DNA from 3 places in the Psychromonas sp. MME2 genome. Region 2 is predicted to be linked to each of the others. Evidence: predicted binding sites of a transcription regulator. Region 2 holds the regulator's gene; each other region holds the start of a gene.
The links. Region 2 encodes FliA, which starts transcription of late flagellar genes. Its sites were predicted from a motif close to CTAAAGNTNNNNNNNNNNNNGCCGATA; they were not measured.
Positions count from the first base shown of each region.

Region 1 (3,285 bases), on a different contig from region 2:
CGATGTTATATAACATCGCAGCCAAATAAACCTCTTCCTGTGTATCATCTTCATACTCAGGCAACATCATTTTAGCTAATAAAGCAGCATGGAAGGCATTGGCCATTAACATACCTAAACGCTTACAGACCTGCTGAGATAAATTTTTGTTTTCTAATAGGCCATCTAATATTTTGGATGTCAAACAGATATTTTTTACTGTGCGTATACCCAACACAATAGCCGCTCTAGAAACGGTCGTTATCTGACGTTTAGAAATACGGTTACCACTATTTACAACTTTTAAAACTGAGGATGATAGAGATTGATAGTGTAAGATCACCTTACATAATTTAGGTATAGAACTAATGTCATCATTGGAAAATTTATCTAATTTACTCGCAACAGAAGTAATTGCTGGTAGCTCATTCTTAGATAATAACTCAACCCACCTTGCCGCTGTTCGCTTTCTATTTTCTGCCATGAAGAACACTACCCCTAGATTCATTTGCAATTATTGTGATGAGGAGTAAAAGGCGCCAACTATCCCTATGGTACCTCAAGATACTTTGCCAGGCCTATTATTGAATAACTGATATTATTCTAATTAAACAGGCCATCCGCCTAATCCTTTCCATTTGTTGACAATATAGAAAAACAACTCTGCGGTCACTTGTGTATCGTATAAAGCAGAATGCGCCTCATTATTATCATAGGGTATTTTGGCCTGTTCACAAGCCTTCGCAAGCACAGTTTGACCAAGGGCTAACGCAGCCATACTCGCTGTATCAAAACTGACAAAAGGATGAAATGGGACTCTTTTAAAGTTACAACGCTGGGTTGCCTGATTTATGAAACCTTGATCGAATGAAGCATTATGAGCCACAATTATAGAACGATTGCATTGATTATTTTTTTGATGTTTACGAACTAACTTAAAAATTTCGCTTAATGCCTCACATTCATCAATAGCGCCCCGTAACGGATTAAAGGGATCAATACCGGTAAATTCCAATGCTTTAGGATCTAAATTCGCCCCCTCAAATGGCATTATATGAAAATGAATTTTTTCTGCAGCATAAAGGTAACCTTGTTCATCCATCGCAGGAAAAATTGCGGCGATTTCTAGCATCGCATCCGTTTGAGAGTTTAATCCTGATGTTTCAATATCAATAATAACGGGGTAATAACCACGAAAACGCGCAGTCAATGTGTTTGCCATAATTTACTCATAGTTAAAATTTGAAAAGTAATTATGCCTGATTTTTCCGAAAACAGCATAAAATTCACTAAAGAAAAAAATATCGCTGCCGATAATAATGATGACGCCTTAATAAGATGAGTTATATTATGCAAAAAATTATTTTTATAACACTGCTATTTTTCTATCAATCAGCCTTTGCAACGAATAAAAGTTATCACGCAGATATGGATAACTCCCTTTGGTATATCTCCAGCTCTACTCCCATTCAATGTACACTGGAGCACCCTATTCCAAATTATGGACAAGCGCATTTTGAGGCAAGGGCAAGTAAAAAAATCAACCTTGATTTTATTTTACATAGTAAACTGGCGATGCCCGTTACACGCACAGTGAAACTCAAATCAATACCGCCACAATGGCGCCCCGGTGCACCTAGCGAAGATATTGATACCGTCGAGTTTTATCAACAATTTGATGGTTATGTTACGCAACAAAGCGCTTGGCGCATGTTGAACGAACTTGAAGCAGGACAATACCCAACCTTTTTCTTTGAAGATTGGCGTAATAATGATCAAATAACCAGTGTCGCACTTTCATCAATCAATTTTAATCGTAGCTATGATGAGTTTAGTAATTGTGTCGATCAACTGTTACCCTACGATTTTGAAGATATCTCTTTTAGTATTTTAAAATACAATAAGAACGGCGTTAAACTCACCTCATTTTCCAAAAAACGTTTAAAAATGATTGGTGATTACATTAAATATGATGAAAATATTAGTGTTGTGCTCATTGCAGGATACTCAGATAGCTATGGTTCCCGTAGTCATAATCAAAAATTATCGGAGCAACGCGCAATTTCAGTTAAAGAATATTTAGAACAATTAGGTCTAGATGATGAAAAAATACAGGTAACAGGATTTGGTGAAAAACATCATGTGGCGGATAACCAAAATATATTAGGACGGATGCAAAATCGCCGCGTAGTTATCTCTATTGAACGGGAAGATAGTTAACTCATCCAACACATGCCCCATTCGAATATTATGATTGGGGCATAATACACTACTTTTTCATTTTAGATAACAAGTCTGCAAAGGGGTTGTAGGTTGCACTGGCTTGTACATCATCACCAGCGACTACCGTACTGCCATACAAATCTGCTTGAGTATATTTATCATGCTCATGGTCATGACAGTAGATACACAATAACTCCCAATTACTTCCATCTGCTGGATTATTACTGTGATCATGGTCGATATGATGAACCGTTAATTCACGTAAATTAGAATAAACAAATTCACGCGCACATTTTCCACACACCCACGGAAACAATTTTAATGCTTTATCGCGATAGTCATTTTCCATTGATTTGTAATTGCTTGGGATATAGGCCATTTGAGTACCACTCTTTAAATGATTAATATTAAAAACAGATAATATACCCATGATACTTCAAGATGCAAAGTCAGCAATAATATTATTTCTACAAACAGTGTCGATTAAAAAGACGATTTCAAATACACTATCGGTAAATAAATTACCGGAATTAATCATGTATAAATTAATTGCTTTAGATATGGATGGCACCTTATTAAATAGCCAAAAAGCCCTAACCAATCGTGTTCGCGAAGCAATATCAGCGGCAAAGGAACGAGATATAAAAGTAGTATTAGCTTCAGGCCGCCCCTTTGAAGGCATGCTACCAACATTACAAGCGTTGGGTTTAGATGGTGAAGATGATTATGTGTTAACCTATAACGCCTCACTCATTCTTAAAGTAGCCTGTCGCTCAGTTATAAAAAGCTCTATTTTAACAGGGCGAGATGCGATTGAGTTATATCAGCTAGCAAATAAGTTAGATGTTAATATTTTAGCTTACTCTATGACGCATGGGCTGATCACACCAAAGGAAAATAGATATACGGATTATGAAGCAAAACTCAATGGCATTGAATTTAACCTATACGACTTTAATCAGCTTGATGAAAATGATGATATCATCAAAATTATGATGATTGACGAGCCAGAACAACTCGCTAAAGGGATTAAATTACTCCCAAATGAGATGCAAGAAAAGTATTCAATGGCACAAAGCACAC
Region 1 is NZ_JBEWXI010000015.1:169,683-172,967, reverse strand. It holds gene AB1A03_RS16170 (HDOD domain-containing protein) at 1-463, opposite strand, end outside; gene rnt (ribonuclease T) at 587-1,201, opposite strand; gene AB1A03_RS16160 (flagellar protein MotY) at 1,330-2,199, shown strand; gene AB1A03_RS16155 (YajD family HNH nuclease) at 2,249-2,581, opposite strand; gene AB1A03_RS16150 (Cof-type HAD-IIB family hydrolase) at 2,739-3,285, shown strand, end outside.
Region 1: a site for FliA is predicted at 1,269-1,295, ahead of AB1A03_RS16160 (flagellar protein MotY). Genes of this name have one in related genera too.

Region 2 (3,285 bases):
AAGCAAATCATCTACGTCATCTTGTCCATTTACAACGTCGTCGCGTTCTTCGGCCCGCATAATCGGCCCTTCAGCGGTAATATCTTTCTCAGTGTTTTTTTCTATTACTCGTTTGTTACTAAGCGCGATCTCTGTACTAGATATTTTTAAAATATCTACCAGTTTAGCTTCAATCTCTTGCACTAAAGTAATCACCCGACGAATCATCTGTCCGGTTAGGTCTTGAAAGTCTTGTGCCATTAATATGTCAGTTAGTGAAGATCGCAAATCTAAAGCACTAATTGTTGACTCTTTAAGCATGGCATCAACATCATGACAAAGTGTTTTAAAATCGCCTAACGCTAAATTTCGCGTCATTAAACCTTGCCAATTTGGACTGATTTTTTCAAGTGAAGCAATCATTTTATCGGCAATGGGTAGACAAGAATCAACTGCATCCATCGTTTTATTGGCTGCGTTATCGGTCATTTCAATAACGTAATTTAAACGATCTTTAGCATCAGGAAGCTCATGGTCAGCTAAATCAATTAACCTAGTGTCCTCTTGAAAACTAACTAATGTATCATGCAGTTCTCTTGTTAATTCACCTACTTTATCAAACACAAAATCTTTGTTTATGGTACTAAGAGTTACATTTTCAACAATTTTATTTGCAGCATCTATATCGTCAGCTTCTAGATGAGCAACAACAGCTCTAGCTTGTTCAATAGAGAGTAGCGGCATCAATGGGTTTGCCATAGCGATTTCCTTTTTAACCTAATCGCTCAAATACTTTATCTAACTTCTCTTTTAGCGTACCCGCAGTAAAAGGTTTCACGATATAACCATTTACGCCCGCTTGAGCCGCTTCAATAATTTGTTCACGTTTCGCTTCAGCCGTCACCATTAAAACAGGTAAGTGTTTCAAGTTGGGGTCTTTGCGAATCTCTTTTAACAAGTCGATTCCTTGCATAATTGGCATATTCCAATCAGTTACAACGAATTCAAAGCCGCCTTCTTTAAGCATAGGTAAAGCCGTGCTTCCATCATCAGCTTCAAATGTGTTTGTAAAACCAAGGTCTCGTAGTAAATTCTTGATAATTCTTCTCATTGTTGAAAAATCGTCAACAATTAGCACTTTCATATTTCTGTCCAAAACATTCCCCTAAGTAAAAAATATTTTTATTTATCTACTACAAATAAATAAAAGCAAATATAAAAAAAAATGAGCGTAATAGCCTGTCATTTCTTTATTTGTTAATGCAACTGTGATGTATCTCTTAGTAATCGAAGAGCATGTCTAGCAACTCACTAAGCAATTAGCGCTTTTGCTTTCAAGCGGTGTAGTGCTTGGCTATGAATTTGGCTTACTCTAGACTCACTCACATCGAGTACTAAACCAATTTCTTTTAAGTTTAACTCTTCATCATAATATAAGGATAATACTAATGCTTCTCGTTCAGGAAGCTGTTTTATCAACTCCACGAGCTTGCTTGAAAATTGATTTTCACTGACAGCATCAAAAACAGTATCACTACTTTCTTCCCCATGCACTTCATCACAATCAGAAATATCTTCATAGGCAACTAATCTAGCACAATTTACATCCTGCAACATTTGTTGATAATCAATAAGTGATATACCTAACTCTTTTGCAACTTCACTGTCCTTTGCATCTTGACCAGTACGTTTTTCAACCGCGTTGATTGCAGCCGCTATTTCACGACTGTTTTTATGCACTGAACGCGGTACCCAATCGCCTTTACGTATTTCATCTAACATTGCACCACGTATCCGGATACCTGCAAAAGTTTCAAAACTTGCGCCCTTAGAGGCATCAAAATTTCTCGCAGCTTCCAATAAACCAATCATACCAGATTGCAGCAAATCATCGATCAGCACGGTAGCAGGCAACCTAGCATTAAGATGATAAGCTATTTTTTTTACTAGTTCAGAATGGCGGTCAATGAGATCTGAAGTATTATTGTAATAGCCCTGTGCTTTTATCACTTATGGCAACTCGCTTATTTTAGCATTATCATTGAGTAACAATTTTTCAATAAAGAACTCCAAGTGTCCGCCGGGTTGATTCGGGATAGGCCAATCACAAACTCGATTTGCTAATGCCTTTAATGCTAATGATGCAGGTGTTTTAGGGTATGCTTCAACAACCACTTTTTGCTTACGCACCGCTTGGCGAACATTGCCATCAAATGGGATACAAGCAACAAGCTCTAAGGAAGCATCGAGGAAACGATCCGTTACGCGCGTCAATTTAGTGAATAGGTCTTGCCCTTCTCGTAAGCTACGAACCATATTGGCAACAATTTTAAAACGATAAACGCCATTTTGTTTACTTAAAATTTTAATCAGTGCATAGGCATCTGTAATTGATGTAGGTTCATCACAAACCACCATGATCACATCCTGCGCCGCTTGAGCAAAACTGACAACCATATTGGAAATACCGGCGGCGGTGTCGATCAGAAGAATATCGATCGGAGTTTGTAAAGAGCTGAAGGCTTGAATCAGCCCAGCATGCTCAACATCAGACAATTCAACCATTGACTGTGTTCCAGATGTCGCAGGAACAATCATGACCCCATCCGGACCTTCCACAATCACTTCATCAAGGGTGCATTCACCAGATAAGACATGCGATAAATTTTTGGTGACGCGAATACCAAGTAGCACATCGACATTTGCCAGACCTAAATCGGCATCTAGAATTAAAACTCGTTTGCCTCGTTGCGCAAGTGATACAGCAAGATTCAAAGTAACATTCGTTTTACCCACGCCGCCTTTACCACCGGTAACGGCAATTACTTTTACTTGATTATTTGTCATTCTTCTTAAGCCACTTGCTTGATCTGAAATCATCATATTACTCATTATTTATTAACTTATTTTATACGATAAAGGTTTGCTATTACCTTTATTGCTAATTATAACAAAAAATTTAATCGCTAAAGTTATCAAACCACTGCTGTTGCTGCTGTGTGAATAACTCGTTCATCATCTCTAATGTTTGCGTGATTAAACTTTCCGTTTTTGCTATTTCAATATCTTCAGGCACTCGCTGCCCCGTTGTCACATAACTAATAGGTAGCGCATGCTCCATGGTAACACTCAGCACTTCACCTAAACCGACACTTTCATCGACTTTTGTTAAGATACAACCAGAAAGTTTAATTCGTTTAAAATGTAATAAAGCTTCTTCAATAACACGCCGTTGAGATGTAGATGATATAACTAAATAGCTATGGATATTGACCCGACTATTACGCATTAACGTATCAAGTTGTT
Region 2 is NZ_JBEWXI010000007.1:55,427-58,711, reverse strand. It holds gene AB1A03_RS07245 (protein phosphatase CheZ) at 1-738, opposite strand, end outside; gene cheY (chemotaxis response regulator CheY) at 752-1,135, opposite strand; gene AB1A03_RS07235 (RNA polymerase sigma factor FliA) at 1,291-1,989, opposite strand; gene AB1A03_RS07230 (MinD/ParA family protein) at 1,990-2,859, opposite strand; gene flhF (flagellar biosynthesis GTPase FlhF) at 2,939-3,285, opposite strand, start outside.

Region 3 (3,285 bases), on a different contig from region 2:
CGTGTTCGCTGGGTAGCCGGGTATTATTTAGCAAATTGAAATTTTTTTGGCAATGATGTAGTAAATCGACCTGCTGGTTATCCTTCGCAATTTTGATTAATTCAAGGTGCACCTGTATACAGTTAAGTAATGCACCGGAATTCAATGGTTCAAGTTGCAGTGCCTGATTGAAATGAGTCAGAGCACTTTCATAAAGATGTTGAGAAAAAGCTTGGATGCCTAATGTATTATATTTTTTAAATGTACTCATGCGGGCTTTCAGTGCACTACCGGTTTGTTTATTAATTGCTGTTTGCATGGTTGAATCGATGATATCGCGTTGTTTAATTTCCTTTAAAAAGGGGGCTGCATAATCAAACTCACCGATATCTAATAGTGAAAAAAAGTGCTTCGCATAATAGAGTTGTTTCAAATTCTTCAGGTTTTTTATCATTTTGTTCTAGCGTACTTAGCAATTTCCGTTTCGCTTTTAATGGTTCATTTAGAGCAAAGAATACTTTAGATTGGCAAATTTCATCAAAGCAGTTGAAGTCAAAATCTTTATTTCTCCCCTCTTCAAAACGGCTTTGGTAGAGTGCTGAGCTGACTTGTTTTAAAATGATTTTTCGATCAATTAAATCATCTTCGGAAAGAGCATACTCAAGAATACAACGGATATAGTTAGCGAGGTGACAAGGATTTGGGTAAAAAGAGTTACGACTCAGTTGTAAAATCGCCGAATAACTACTGATCACGAGTTTATGCTCGTTCATTTCATTGGCTAAGATAGCCACTTCTTGATGCCGTTCAATACTATGATTGGTTATACTAGCAGCATAGCTAAGTGTTGCTAGCGCTTTCTCTAGTTCACCATTTTTTTTATAGGTGCGTGATAGCCACTGATAGGCTTCTATCTGTAAGGGGGAATTTTGTATTACTATGTTTAATAAATTAATCGCCTCTGATAGCTTATCCTGTAAATAATAAGCTTTACCTAAACTGATGCTCGCTCTTATTAGTGGTCTGTTTTCTACGAGCGGTTTAAGAATTCGTTCTGCATCTTCGTATTTCTCTATTTCTATGTAGATATCAGCTAAGAGGGCTTTACATAATTTTCTGTAATCAGCGCTTTGATTAATTTTTTCTTTGCATAATGCAATGGCCTGTGAATATTCTTGTTTTTGTAAGGCATCAAAAATATCAACGACTACCTCTTTTTTTTGTGCGGCTTTACGCAGTCGATTAAGTAGTTGTGTTTGAGAAAAGGGCTTCATTAAATAATCATCGGGTGACTTTTCAAGCGCGGTAAGTACCATCCCTTTATTATTATCACCGGTGATAATAAAACATATTGCATGATTGGTGATTAACTCTTTTTGACGTAGAAAATCAATAAGTTGTACGCCATTTTTGCCCGACCCTAAATTGTAATCCACAAGAAATAGGTCAAAAGTTTTTTTCTCTGCTAATTTCACAGCGCCTTCAGCATTTTCAGCAAAGGAAATCTTTTGTGCACTAGCCCCCTGATTAGTGAGCATATTACGCAGCATGATATGGAATGCTTTTTGATCATCAACAATTAAAATATTTTTGTCTTTATAATTAAACATTGTTTATTGATCTTCACTTTTATTTGAGAATGAGCGTAATGTACTTAATTGTAGATAATAATAAGCTAGGATGTAGTGCAAAACGATTATTTTACGTACTTTGTATAGTAAAACAAATATTCTATGAAGGGAAAGACTTTCAGGGGAGTGAAATGGTGGAGGGAGGTGGATTCGAACCACCGAAGCTTACGCGGCAGATTTACAATCTGCTCCCTTTGGCCACTCGGGAACCCCTCCGTTATTTCGCGGGCAATAATAGCAGATAATAGAGGCATGTGAAGTTAAAAAAATAAAAAAACATTAAATAAAATCAGTTTGTTGCCGATAACACTTTATATCGGAGATAAAACAATGAAAATGTATGAATAGTAAACAGCTAGATAACAATTTATTGATAAATGAGTGGCAATTAGGGCAGCAATTAAATGCTGCTGTACACAATGGCACGCGTGACAAATTTAATTTGTTACTCAGTTTTTTATCCGATGACGCAAGAGATTTTGCACAATTTGATTTAGCGGCAAAAAAAGAAGTGGCTTTAGAGACAACCGCATCGTTACGCCAACAGTTTCAACTTCCTCCTGCTCAACCCCTTGTTAACGGAGGTGTTACCCTTGAGCAAGCATGTAATATGAATGCTGATTTACATAATAACCATTTTCGTACAATTCGTTTAAAGCAATTATTGCATAATGAAGCACTGCTAGCTCGCCCTGAGCAAGGTGAATTTAGTGATGACATTGTTGATAATATATCCTTAGTTGCACAGCAGCGCCTTTCTGCCTCATTAGGCAATTCGTCTATTCAATTCACCTCAACCGGTGTTACAAATGAGCTCATGAATCGCTATCAAGAATTGGATTTAGATAATAAACCAATTAAAGTGAACTATATGTAATGGTTAATGGAATGGTCTACGCGCTATTTCATATTTTTGAGGAAGAATAATGGCAACGGGTTTTTTTGCTGTGTTTGATGATATTGCTGCTTTGTTAGATGATGCGGCAATGATGAGTAAAGTCGCGACTAAAAAAACCGCGGGTGTATTGGGTGATGACTTGGCTGTGGGGGCTGAAAAAGCATCTGGATTTTCTTCAAGCAGAGAGTTGCCTGTGTTATGGGCAATAGCGAAGGGCTCTTTACGTAATAAATTGATCATTTTACCCGTTGCTTTTCTATTGAGTGCCTTTGCTAATTGGCTGATTATCCCTATTTTAATGGTAGGAGGGATATATCTTGCCTTTGAAGGTGCAGAGAAAATATTTGAGTATCTTCAAAAAAAAGAGAGTCGGCCGATCAACACCATACTCGAAGATGACCAAGATTTTTTGAATTATGAAGCAAAAAAAAATAAAATCAGCGATACTGACTGACTTTATTCTCTCCATTGAAATTATCGTTTTAGCCCTCGGTACAGTCATGCAAGAGCCTTTAATATTACAAATTATTGTTGTTTCATTTGTGGCTCTGTTGGCGACAGTGGGTGTTTATGGCTTTGTGGCACTTTTGGTTCGCATGGATGATGTCGGCTTTAAATTAATAGCGTTAGCAGAGCAGAAAAATAACCTTTTAAAATTTATCGGTGAGTTACTTGTTGCGGCATTACCGAAAGTTATTCGCCTATTAACTATTGTCGGTACGTTAGCTATGTTACTCGTTGCCGGAGGCATATTTGTGCACAATGTGCATGCTATTG
Region 3 is NZ_JBEWXI010000010.1:154,171-157,455, forward strand. It holds gene AB1A03_RS09175 (tetratricopeptide repeat protein) at 1-412, opposite strand, end outside; gene AB1A03_RS09180 (response regulator) at 360-1,589, opposite strand; tRNA gene AB1A03_RS09185 (tRNA-Tyr) at 1,743-1,826, opposite strand; gene AB1A03_RS09190 (VC2046/SO_2500 family protein) at 1,951-2,487, shown strand; gene AB1A03_RS09195 (DUF808 family protein) at 2,537-2,962, shown strand; gene AB1A03_RS09200 (DUF808 family protein) at 2,925-3,285, shown strand, end outside.
Region 3: a site for FliA is predicted at 1,890-1,916, ahead of AB1A03_RS09190 (VC2046/SO_2500 family protein). Genes of this name have one in related genera too.